DNA from 3 places in the Pantoea sp. LMR881 genome. Region 2 is predicted to be linked to each of the others. Evidence: predicted binding sites of a transcription regulator. Region 2 holds the regulator's gene; each other region holds the start of a gene.
The links. Region 2 encodes PurR, which represses purine synthesis genes. Its sites were predicted from a motif close to CANGCAAACGTTTGCNTG; they were not measured.
Positions count from the first base shown of each region.

Region 1: carA (glutamine-hydrolyzing carbamoyl-phosphate synthase small subunit) is a predicted target of PurR. The motif match lies at 1,528-1,545, and genes of this name have one in related genera.
Region 3: tusA (sulfurtransferase TusA) is a predicted target of PurR. The motif match lies at 1,224-1,241, and genes of this name have one in related genera.

Region 1 covers NZ_JAPVOK010000002.1:1,703,524-1,707,319, reverse strand. Annotated here, with positions in the region: gene ispH (4-hydroxy-3-methylbut-2-enyl diphosphate reductase) at 1-262, shown strand, start outside; gene dapB (4-hydroxy-tetrahydrodipicolinate reductase) at 483-1,298, shown strand; gene carA (glutamine-hydrolyzing carbamoyl-phosphate synthase small subunit) at 1,767-2,915, shown strand; gene carB (carbamoyl-phosphate synthase large subunit) at 2,929-3,796, shown strand, end outside.
Region 2 covers NZ_JAPVOK010000002.1:659,718-663,513, reverse strand. Annotated here, with positions in the region: partial or broken gene punR (DNA-binding transcriptional activator PunR) at 41-945, shown strand; gene purR (HTH-type transcriptional repressor PurR) at 942-1,967, opposite strand; gene cydH (cytochrome bd-I oxidase subunit CydH) at 2,249-2,338, shown strand; partial or broken gene O3W44_RS04885 (C40 family peptidase) at 2,379-3,150, opposite strand; gene O3W44_RS04880 (Grx4 family monothiol glutaredoxin) at 3,513-3,796, shown strand, end outside.
Region 3 covers NZ_JAPVOK010000002.1:2,537,924-2,541,719, forward strand. Annotated here, with positions in the region: gene O3W44_RS13705 (DcrB family lipoprotein) at 1-314, opposite strand, end outside; gene O3W44_RS13710 (7-cyano-7-deazaguanine/7-aminomethyl-7-deazaguanine transporter) at 431-1,096, opposite strand; gene tusA (sulfurtransferase TusA) at 1,299-1,604, shown strand; gene O3W44_RS13720 (zinc/cadmium/mercury/lead-transporting ATPase) at 1,575-3,796, opposite strand, start outside.

The sequences.
Region 1 (3,796 bases), 1.0 Mb from region 2:
TCTGGCTGAACTGGCGCAACGTGCGGGTAAACTTGCGAAGCTGATCGACTCCGCAGACGATATCCGGGAAGAGTGGGTTAAAGGCGTGGATTGCATTGGCGTCACGGCAGGTGCATCTGCCCCCGATATTCTGGTTCAGCAGGTTATTCAGCGTTTGCGCGAACTTGGCGGCGAAGCGGCAATTGAGCTGATTGGCCGTGAAGAAAATATTGTGTTTGAAGTCCCCAAAGAGCTGCGTGTCGATGTTCGCAACGTGCAGTAACAAAGAGTTCAGATGAATAAAAAGGCCGACACTGTTCGGCCTTTTTGTTGTTTAGCGTCAATGAACGTCAGACCAGACTGCTGAGATTGCTTTTACTGATAATCCATTGCGGCTGGCATAAAAATTCTTATTATCCCGGATTAAAAGTGGCGTGGCTGTTAACTCACCGTTAACCTGAACACGCTTTGCATGCATAGTTTTGTTTTAGGAATGAATAAATATGAAAAATATCCGCATCGCCATTGTGGGCGCACCGGGTCGTATGGGACGTAATCTTATTCAGGCAACTCAGCAGGCAGAAGGCGTGGAACTGGGAGCGGCGCTGGCGCGTCCGGGTTCATCGCTGGTTGGCAGTGATGCCGGGGAACTGGCAGGCACAGGTAAAGCAGGCGTTATCATCGCTGACGATCTGTTGAGCGTAATCAACGACTTTGATGTCCTCATCGACTTTACACGTCCCGAAGGCACGCTGGCGTATATGGCCATCTGCCGTGAGCATAAAAAAGCGATGGTGATTGGAACGACCGGTTTTGACGAAGCAGGTAAAGCGGCGATCCGTGCTGCTGCTGAGGAGATTGGCATTGTCTTCGCGGCTAACTTCAGCGTCGGGGTCAATCTGGTCCTGAAGCTACTGGAGAAAGCGGCGAAAGTCATGGGTGATTACGCCGACATTGAAATTGTCGAAGCGCACCACCGTCATAAAGTAGATGCGCCATCTGGCACTGCCCTGGCAATGGGGGAGGCGATTGCCGATGCCATGAACTGGAAACTGGATGAGCATGCTGTCTATGCGCGTGAAGGCCACACCGGTGAGCGCAAGGCACAGACTATTGGTTTTGCCACCGTCAGAGCAGGCGATATTGTCGGTGAGCATACTGCGATGTTTGCAGATATTGGCGAGCGTGTAGAGATTACCCACAAGGCTTCAAGCCGTATGACCTTTGCAAAAGGTGCAGTTAAGGCGGCATCTTGGTTAAAAGATAATAAATCTGGCCTTTTTGATATGCGTGATGTGCTGGATTTATCGATGTTGTGAGTGTTGTGAACCATCGTGATGTGGTTATTTCAATCATTAATCTATTGATTGATAAGGGGCAATATTTTTATTGCCCTAAATTTTATCTAAAATAGCCATTATTTTGATTTTATGGCCTGTGATCTGCATATTATGATCTTTACTTCGCATAAACCCACTGAAAAATGATAAATTTGACCAAATGGTCAAAATTAACGACCCGTTTCGCTAACTTCCTTGTTTATGCAGCCTGGCAAACGATTATTTCATCGAGTTTTTCGCTCTTTTTGCTGCTTATCCCTGTTTTAATCTCTATAAGCCCGAAAAATACAAAAAAATAGTGTTACAGGGTAGACAAGCTTCAAGGCGATCATTAGAATGCGCGCAATTTGCCAAAAATCGACAGTTCAGGCGGTTTTTGCCTTGATTCAGGCCAGTATTTTGAATTAATATGCAAATATTGTGACTGTTTATTCCCTGGAGGATGTTTTGATTAAGTCAGCACTCTTGGTTCTGGAAGACGGAACCCAATTCCACGGTCGGGCCATCGGGGCAACGGGGTCGGCAGTGGGGGAAGTCGTTTTCAACACGTCGATGACCGGTTATCAAGAAATCCTCACTGATCCTTCCTATTCTCGCCAAATCGTAACTCTCACTTATCCCCATATCGGCAATGTTGGCGCGAATGCCGCCGACGAAGAATCCAGCCAAATTCATGCTCAAGGCCTTGTTATCCGCGATCTGCCGCTGATCACCAGCAACTTCCGTAGTGAAGAGGGCTTATCAGCCTACCTGCAGCGCAATAATATTGTCGCCATTGCCGATATCGATACCCGCAAGCTCACCCGCTTGCTGCGTGAAAAAGGGGCGCAGAACGGCTGCATCATTGCGGGCGATAACCCTGATGCGGCGCTGGCCCTGCAAAAGGCACAGGCTTTTCCTGGCCTGAAAGGGATGGATTTAGCAAAAGAAGTGTCAACCACCGAAAGCTACGCCTGGCAACAGGGCAGCTGGACGCTGGAAGGTGCGCTGCCGGAGCAGAAAAAAGCGGAAGAACTGCCTTATCACGTTGTCGCTTATGATTACGGCGTGAAGCGTAACATCCTGCGCATGCTGGTGGATCGCGGTTGCCGCCTGACAGTAGTACCGGCGCAAACGCCAGCTGAAGAAGTACTGAAAATGAATCCGGATGGCATTTTCCTCTCTAACGGTCCTGGCGACCCGGAGCCGTGTGATTATGCGATCAGCGCAATTCAGGCTTTCCTGCAAACAGAGATCCCGGTGTTTGGTATTTGCCTCGGTCATCAGCTACTGGCGCTGGCAAGCGGTGCGAAAACCGTCAAGATGAAACTGGGTCACCACGGTGGCAACCATCCGGTTAAAGATTTTGATAACAATACTGTGATGATCACCGCACAGAACCATGGGTTCGCCGTTGATGACAGCAATTTACCCGCTAACTTGCGCGTCACGCATGTTTCTCTGTTTGACCAGACGGTTCAGGGTATTCATCGCACCGACAAACCGGCTTTCAGCTTCCAGGGACACCCCGAAGCGAGTCCGGGCCCGCACGATGCGGCGCCGCTGTTTGATCACTTTATTGAATTGATTGACGCATTCCGTTCGAAAGCGAAGTAATCAGGAGCTAATCATGCCAAAACGTACAGACATAAAATCCATCCTGATTCTTGGCGCCGGTCCGATTGTGATCGGCCAGGCCTGTGAATTTGACTACTCCGGTGCGCAGGCGTGTAAGGCGTTGCGTGAAGAGGGTTATCGCGTCATCCTGGTTAACTCTAACCCGGCAACCATTATGACCGATCCGGAAATGGCCGATGCGACCTATATCGAGCCCATTCACTGGGAAGTGGTGCGCAAAATCATTGAAAAAGAGCGCCCGGATGCGGTGCTGCCGACCATGGGCGGCCAGACGGCACTGAACTGTGCGCTGGAGCTGGAACGTCAGGGTGTGCTGGAAGAGTTCGGCGTAACCATGATTGGTGCAACCGCAGATGCCATCGACAAAGCTGAAGATCGCCAGCGTTTCGACAAAGCAATGAAAAGCATCGGGCTGGAAACTGCGCGTTCCGGCATTGCACATACCATGGAAGAGGCACTGGCCGTTGCGGAAGATGTCGGCTTCCCCTGCATTATTCGTCCCTCTTTTACCATGGGCGGCACGGGGGGCATCGCTTACAATCGTGAAGAATTCGAAGAGATCTGCGAACGCGGCCTCGACCTGTCGCCAACCAATGAGCTGCTGATTGATGAATCGCTGATTGGCTGGAAAGAGTACGAGATGGAAGTGGTGCGTGATAAAAACGACAACTGCATTATCGTCTGCTCAATCGAAAACTTCGACGCGATGGGCATTCACACCGGTGACTCCATCACTGTCGCGCCTGCACAAACCCTGACTGACAAAGAATATCAAATCATGCGTAACGCCTCGATGGCGGTACTGCGTGAAATTGGTGTAGAAACAGGCGGCTCCAACGTGCAGTTTTCGGTCAACCCGA
Region 2 (3,796 bases):
AATATTTGCCGATTGCTGTTAAATTTTTTGCAGGCAGATTATGTGGTCAGAATATGCGTTAGAAGTGGTTGATGCCGTGGCCAGAGGCGGAAGTTTTAGCGCCGCTGCGCAGGAGCTGCATCGTGTGCCTTCTGCTATTAGTTATACCGTGCGTCAGCTTGAAACCTGGCTGGCGGTGCCCTTATTTGAACGCCAGCATCGTGAAGTAGTTTTAACCCCGGCGGGTGAGCATTTTGTACGTGAAGGGCGGAGCGTCATCAAAAAAATGCTGGCTACCCGACGGCAATGCCAGCAGCTGGCCAATGGCTGGCGCGGTCAGTTGAGCATTGCAGTTGACTGCATTGTCAAACCTGAACGCACGCGACAGCTGGTAAAGATTTTTATCGCCACTTCCCGGACATGGAATTACACATTAGCTATGAAGTTTTTAATGGTGTCTGGGATGCGCTGGCTGACGGGCGTGTCGATGTGGCGATCGGTGCAACGCAGGCCATTCCGGTGGGAGGGCGTTTTGCCTTTCAGGATATGGGGGCGCTGAACTGGCGTTGCGTGGTGAGGCATAACCATCCATTGACACAGGAAAGCCAGCTCGATGATGACACGCTACGGCGCTGGCCTTCACTGGTGCTGGAAGATACCTCACGGGCTTTGCCACGCCGCATGACCTGGACGTTAGATAATCAGCGTCGGCTGGTGGTGCCGGACTGGCAAACCGGGCTGGATTGTGTGCTGGGAGGATTGTGTGTGGCAATGATGCCGGGCCATCTGGCACATCCGCTGCTTGATGCAGGCGAGTTAGTGGAGTTGACGCTGCCAGTCGCTTTTCCGGAAAGCCCTTGCTGCGTCAGCTGGGCTGAAGATCGCGCATCACCGGCGCTGGGCTGGTTGCTCAATTACCTGGGTGATGCGCAAACGCTTAATCAAGAGTGGTTAAGCGAAGTTTAGCGGCGATAGTCGCGGAAAGGGCCATAACCCACTGAGCGACGTTCAATTAAGGTTGGATGGACCTCAATAGTTTGTGACTCTTCACGCTTGCTGGTAATACGATCCAGCAGCATCTCCAGCGCCTTTTCGCCAAGCTGAGCTTTCGGCTGATGCACCGTGGTGAGAGCCGGCGTGAAATAGCGTGCGTTGCGCACATTATCATAGCCAATGACGGAAATATCCTGTGGTACGCGCAAACCCATCTCATCAGCCGCACAGATCGCGCCCATCGCCATAATGTCGCCGCCGCAAAATACCGCAGTAGGCCGCTGTTTTTGCGACAGAATTTGCTGCATTGCCTGATAACCTGAGTCTGGCTCAAAATCACCCTGTACAATCCACTCTGCGCGGGGCTGAATACCTGCTTCTTCTAACGCTTTCAAAAAACCGGCATGGCGGCCGCCTCCGGTGTTACGTTCCAGCTGGCCAGGAATTGCACCGATATCGCGATGTCCGCGCTCTATCAGATAGCGGCCGGCAAGATAGCCACCCTGAAAGGCGTTATCCAGAACGGTATCGGTAAAATCGGCGCGAGATTCGCCCCAGTCCATCACCACCATAGGGATGTTGCGGTTCTCTTCCAGCATTTTTAGCAGATCATCAGGATACTCTGAGCACATCACCAACAGCCCGTCGACGCGCTTTTGCGCCATCATCGAGAGATAAGCACGCTGTTTTTGTAGATCGTTGTGCGCGTTACCTAAAATCAGCGTGTAACCCTTGTCGAAACAATGGTTTTCCACCGCTTCAATAATTTCAGCAAAATAAGGCGCTTCGCTGGAGGTCGCCAGTAATCCCAGCGTTTTGGTGTGATTCACCTTCAGACTGCGGGCAACCGCGCTGGGTGAATAATGCAGTTCCTGAATGGCTTGCCAGACTGCATTGCGCGTTTCTTCCGCCACAAAACGCGTTTTATTGATGACGTGAGAGACGGTCGTTGTAGAAACGCCAGCACGTTTCGCCACATCTTTAATTGTTGCCATGAAAAAGGACTCCCGGACTTATCGCAACTCGCTGATAAGCATAATGTTAAACGTTTGCGTCTGCTAAGGGTTTTGCCCGCAAATATGCAGTAATTTTGCCGGTAAAAAGGCGTCTGGGCGGGTTAATTACGCCAAAAGAAGACTGCGAACGGAACCGACGTTGCGCGCGTTGCGCAACAAAGGCTGGATTCTAACAAGGCTGAGCGGATAAAACGAGATTTTTACCGGGTCGTATGGGAAAATGCCTTATCCCTACAAACTGTGTGACTAAGGAGAACGAGATGAGTACCGATCTGAAACTGGCGCTGGCGACCACGGGCGCGGCGCTGCTGATGATTGTGGTGTTTAGCTTTACCGCGATTCTGCATTAATAAAAAAGCCGGGACAGTTCCCGGCTTTTTTGATCTGACGTTAACGAATCGTTTTTGGCGTCATCATACGCCGCGCACCGATATAATGTCGTTGCCAGTAATCCTCGCCAAGGGCGCTGATCTGAATATCTTTGCCGGTCCGTGGCGATTGAATAAATTTGCCATTTCCGAGGTAAACACCCACATGATCGGCGGTGCCGCGGCCATTAATACGGAAAAAACCAAATCGCCTTTTTCCAGGGATTCGCGTTTAACCGGCGCTGCATCACGCAAATGATACATTTCATTGGCGGTGCGTGGGATTTTAAATTTCAGCAAATCTTTGTAGGCGTACCAGACTAATCCACTGCAATCAAAACCGGTATGAGGCGAGGTACCGCCCCACTGATAAGGTTTACCCAATTGCCCCATCAGCTTTGCCATCGCGGTTTCACGCGCTTTTTGATAACGCTGCCGGTGAGCCTTACTCATTTTGATGGTGCTGATAGCGTTGCTTTTAGCCGCCACAATGTCAGATGAACGCTGATGGCCGTAACGCTTTTTAGCTGTTTTAGGCGTGCGTTTTTTAGCGGACGTCGGTTGTGCAACCCCAACGTGTTTTGCTTTTTTAGTTTGAGTTTCTGCGTTGTGGCCTGGCGTGATTTTTTTACCGATGCTTTTACCGGACGTCGCTTGCGTCGTTCATCTTCACGTGCACTTTTTGTCTCCGCTTTATGCGAACTGGCATTAACCGGTGCCTGCGGTGAAGCAGAAGCCACGTTAAAGAACAGCTGGGCAAATGCCAGGATGAAAAGCGTAATCAGTAAACGCATAGTCCGGTTACAGGTTGAGCTGTCAGCTTAGAAATACGCCTGACAGAGTTGGAAAAATCTGATCAAGGATCAGTGCCGGGGCCATTCTAGTCCAGTTTTTTTTTAAAAAAGTAAGTCCTTTTTCTTTTAATCTGTTAATGGCTGACATTTGAGCTGAAAATGAGCAATTTCAGCACTTTATATCAGCGGAATTATTGCAAATTATTAATGCTTTTATCGCGGTTAAAACCGCGATGGGGGGTTCGTCTTAAAATGACTTAACAAACATGGCGATTTAACCCCAGGGCAACAAATTCTCATTTTGAGTCCGAGGGTGAAGTCGCTACAATAAACAAACACGAAGTAACGAATTAAGGAAGGCAATTATGAGTACTGTAGAAAAAATTCAGCGCCAGATCGCAGAAAACCCGATCCTGCTGTACATGAAAGGTTCGCCGAAACTGCCAAGCTGCGGTTTCTCTGCCCAGGCGGTACAGGCACTGTCGGCCTGTGGTGAGCGTTTTGCTTACGTGGATATTCTGCAGAATCCTGATATTCGTGCAGAACTGCCGAAGTACGCTAACTGGCCAACCTTCCCGCAGTTGTGGATTGATGGTGAGTTGGTTGGTGGTTGTGACATCATCGTGGAGATGTTCCAGCGTGGCGA
Region 3 (3,796 bases), 1.9 Mb from region 2:
TGCTGTTCCATGCGCTGTGACAGCACATCCAGACTATCGTTGGTTGGATCACCGGCAATCACGATAATGGCACGCGCACCGGTTTCATCCGCGTACACGTGCATATTTGTCGCCTGAGAACCCAGTTTGCCGCTCTTATCGGACATGCCCGGCGGCAGTGAGAAACTCAGCTTTCCATCCATCAGCGTCACTGTCTGTGTGGACTGACTGGCGCTGACGCCATTGTCATTTGCTGCTTCGTCCTGCTTCTGATCACAGGCGGCTAAGCCTAAAACCAGTAAACCAATTCCCGCATATTTTACGATGTTGCGCATCAGAATCCCTTTTAAGTATCCAGCCAGGCGTTTATACAACAGGAATCAGGTTGCAAACGCAACCTGATGATTGTCAGCAAAGCTTAGCGTGTCACGATAAAAGGCTCTATTTCCGTTTAGCCGAAATTGACCTGCGCGCGAGTTGAACGTGCTGAGAGGCGTTTCAAAGTGGCATTGAGCAAAACGCCATAAGCCGGCAGGAAAAACACCATGCAGATCAGAATTTTAAAGCTGTAGTCGACCAGCGCAATTTCAATCCAGTGCTGCGCCATGAAGGGATCGGGACTTTTATAAAACGCGATGAAAAAGAAGGCCAGCGTATCGCTGATGTTGCCAAGAAACATCGCACAGCCAGGCGCAATCCACCACTGCGGTAAACGACGCAAGCGGTTAAACACATGCACATCAAGAATCTGACCGAGCGCGTAAGCCATAAAGCTGGCGCAGGCGATGCGGGCCACAAACAGATTAACCTCTTGCAGCGCGTGCCAGCCTTGCCATTCACCCTGATAAAACAGGCAGGAAACAGCATAGGAAACAAAAAGCGCAGGGATCATCACCGCCAGAATAATGCGACGGGCCAGCGGTGCGCCAAAGATGCGCACGGTCAGATCGGTAGCAAGGAAAATAAACGGAAAGCTGAATGCGCCCCAGGTGGTCGTGAAGCCAAAGATGGAAACAGGCAACTGCACCAGATAGTTACTGGATGTGATCACCAGCAGGTGAAACAGCGACAACCAAAACAGCGCGTGCATGCGCTGACGCGACGTGAATGCGAGCATAGTAAGCCTTTTAATGTTGGGGTGAGGGAACCCATTGCAGGATATTGTCAGGCAATAGTCTGCGGTTTAATGGATAAAAAGCGGCGGCATATTACCGCGTTGTGCTATTTATGCAATGGTTAATTTTAACGCAATCGTTATCGCCTTGCGTCAGTTAACTGAGGGGTTAGAATAAGCGCCCCAAACCAGAATCGAGTCCATTATGAGTGATGTTTTCACCTCGGCTGACCATCAGCTTGATGCGCGTGGCCTGCGCTGCCCGGAGCCTGTGATGATGGTGCGCAAAACCGTCCGTAATCTACAAAATGGCGAAACGCTATTGATTATCGCCGACGATCCCGCCACAACACGTGATATTCCTGGATTTTGCCGGTTTATGGAGCATCGTCTGTTAGCCCAGCAAACCGAAACGCTGCCGTATCAATACCTGATTAAAAGGGGCTGGAAGGGTAACGGCGGCCGCCTGCCGCCGCCTGTTTTATGCCGAACGCGCCCGCAGCAACCGTAAAGCATTGGCTGTGACCAGTGCGGTGGCGCCTGAATCAGCCAGCACCGCCAGCCATAATCCCGTCATGCCCAGCAGGGTTGTCACCAGAAACAGCGCCTTGAGACCTAACGCCAGCGCGATGTTCTGGCGAATAATGCTGCGCGTGCGACGTGCCAGCGCAATCATCGGTGCCAGATTGCTTAACTGATTACGTGTTAATGCGGCATCAGCCGCTTCCAGCGCCACGTCAGTGCCGCTGCCCATTGCAATGCCCAGCGTCGCTGCTTTCATGGCTGGCGCATCATTAATACCGTCGCCGACCATCGCCAGCGGATGTTGATGACTAAGCTGGCGAATGACTTCAACTTTATCGCCAGGCAGTAAGCTGGCGCGATAGCTGATATCCAGCTGTTGGGCGACAGATGCCGCCGCACGGGGATTATCGCCGGTTAACATCAGGCTGTTGATGCCCAGTTTTTTCAATGCCTGAACAGCAGCGATGGCATCGTGACGTAGCGAATCCTGCAACGCCAGTGCGCCCAGCGGCACGTCATCGCGTAATAAAACGATCAGCGTCTGTCCCTGCGCTTCTTGCTCAGCGATCAGGGCTTGTTGCGCTTCATTCAGCGTTGTGACACGAACCGGTGCCAGCAATTGCACCTGCTGGCCTGCAACCCAGGCGCTGATGCCGCTTCCCGCTAACGCCTGTTGTGACTGTGCCTGGGGCAACGGCAGGTTACGCGCCTGGGCGGCCGCAACGATCGCAATGGCCAGAGGATGGGTTGACCCCTGTTCTACAGCGGCGCTGAGCACCAGGAGTTCCTCCTCGCTGTTGTCGGCAAAACGCAGCACGCGGGTAACCTGCGGTTTACCCGCAGTAAGCGTGCCGGTTTTATCAAACGCAACCATTTTCAGTGCGCTTAATCGTTCCAGAGCCGCGCCGCCTTTAATTAACGCGCCCTGCCGGGCGGCGGCGGCAAGCCCGGAAGTAATCGCTGCGGGAGTGGAGATCACCAGTGCACAGGGACAGCCAATTAGTAACAGCGTCAGGCCCTTATAAATCCACGCCAGCCAGGCACCGAAGCCGAGCAGCGGCGGCAGCACCATCACCAGCAGCGAAAGCAGCATGATGGCTGGCGTGTAAACCCGGCTAAAAGTATCGATAAAACGTTCAACCGGGGCGCGATGGCTTTCCGCCTCTTCAATCAGTTGCAGAATGCGGTCGATGGCGCTTTCACCCGGTTCAGACACCACCTCCAGCGTAATCAGGCGATCAATACTGGTTGCGCCTGCCAGGATTTTTTCACCGCTTTCGCGCGTGACCGGCAGCGATTCGCCGGTTAATGCACTTTCATCAAAGCTGGCGCTGTCACTTATCAGGCGGCCATCAACCGGCAGCCGTCCTCCTGCGGCGACTTCGATAATATCACCGGGTTGAAGGTCAGCTAACATCACCTCGCTGCGCGTTGCGCCTGAAAGACGTGTGGCAGACTCTGGGCGCAGCGCCATCAGGCTGGTTACCCCGCTGCGCGCTCGTGACGCGGCGTAGGCTTCAAGCCGCTCGCCCAGCTGGAACAGCAGCAGCACCATCGCAGCTTCGGCATGGGCGCCAATCAGCAATGCACCGCCAGCCGCCAGCGTCATTAACATTTCTATAGTGAATGGAGAACCGCTGCGCAGGCGCTGAATCGCACTGACAGCGACGGGCCACAATCCGATCACAGTGGTGATGATAAACAGGCGATCGCCCCAAACCGCACTGAACTGGCTCAGCAACACGCTGGCGAGCATCAGCAAGCCGAGTACGATTACGCCGCGACTGGCGTACCAGGGTGAAGGCGCAGCACGCTCTTTCGAATGTGGAAGGAGCTGGAAACCGGCTTTTTTAACCGCGTGCTCTACAGCAGACGCCATGTTGCTGTTGGCGCTGACGACCAGCTTTTCACTGGAAAACAGTACGCGGGCCTGCGTGATGTCAGGCAACTGGCAAACCGCGGTTTCAATGGTGCGGGCGCAGCCTGGACAATCCATGCCGCTGATGTGCCAGCTGTATTGATACGATGTTAACGTTCGCCGATCGCTTTCCTCGTCGGCGTCACTGCCGGGGCTGTTCTGATCCTGAGGACAGCAGCCTGATGGCTCAGCCATGACCGGTGTTGCGGCGCTAATCGTAAGCGATGCCGGGCGAACACTGCGCACGTGACAAAGCGGTT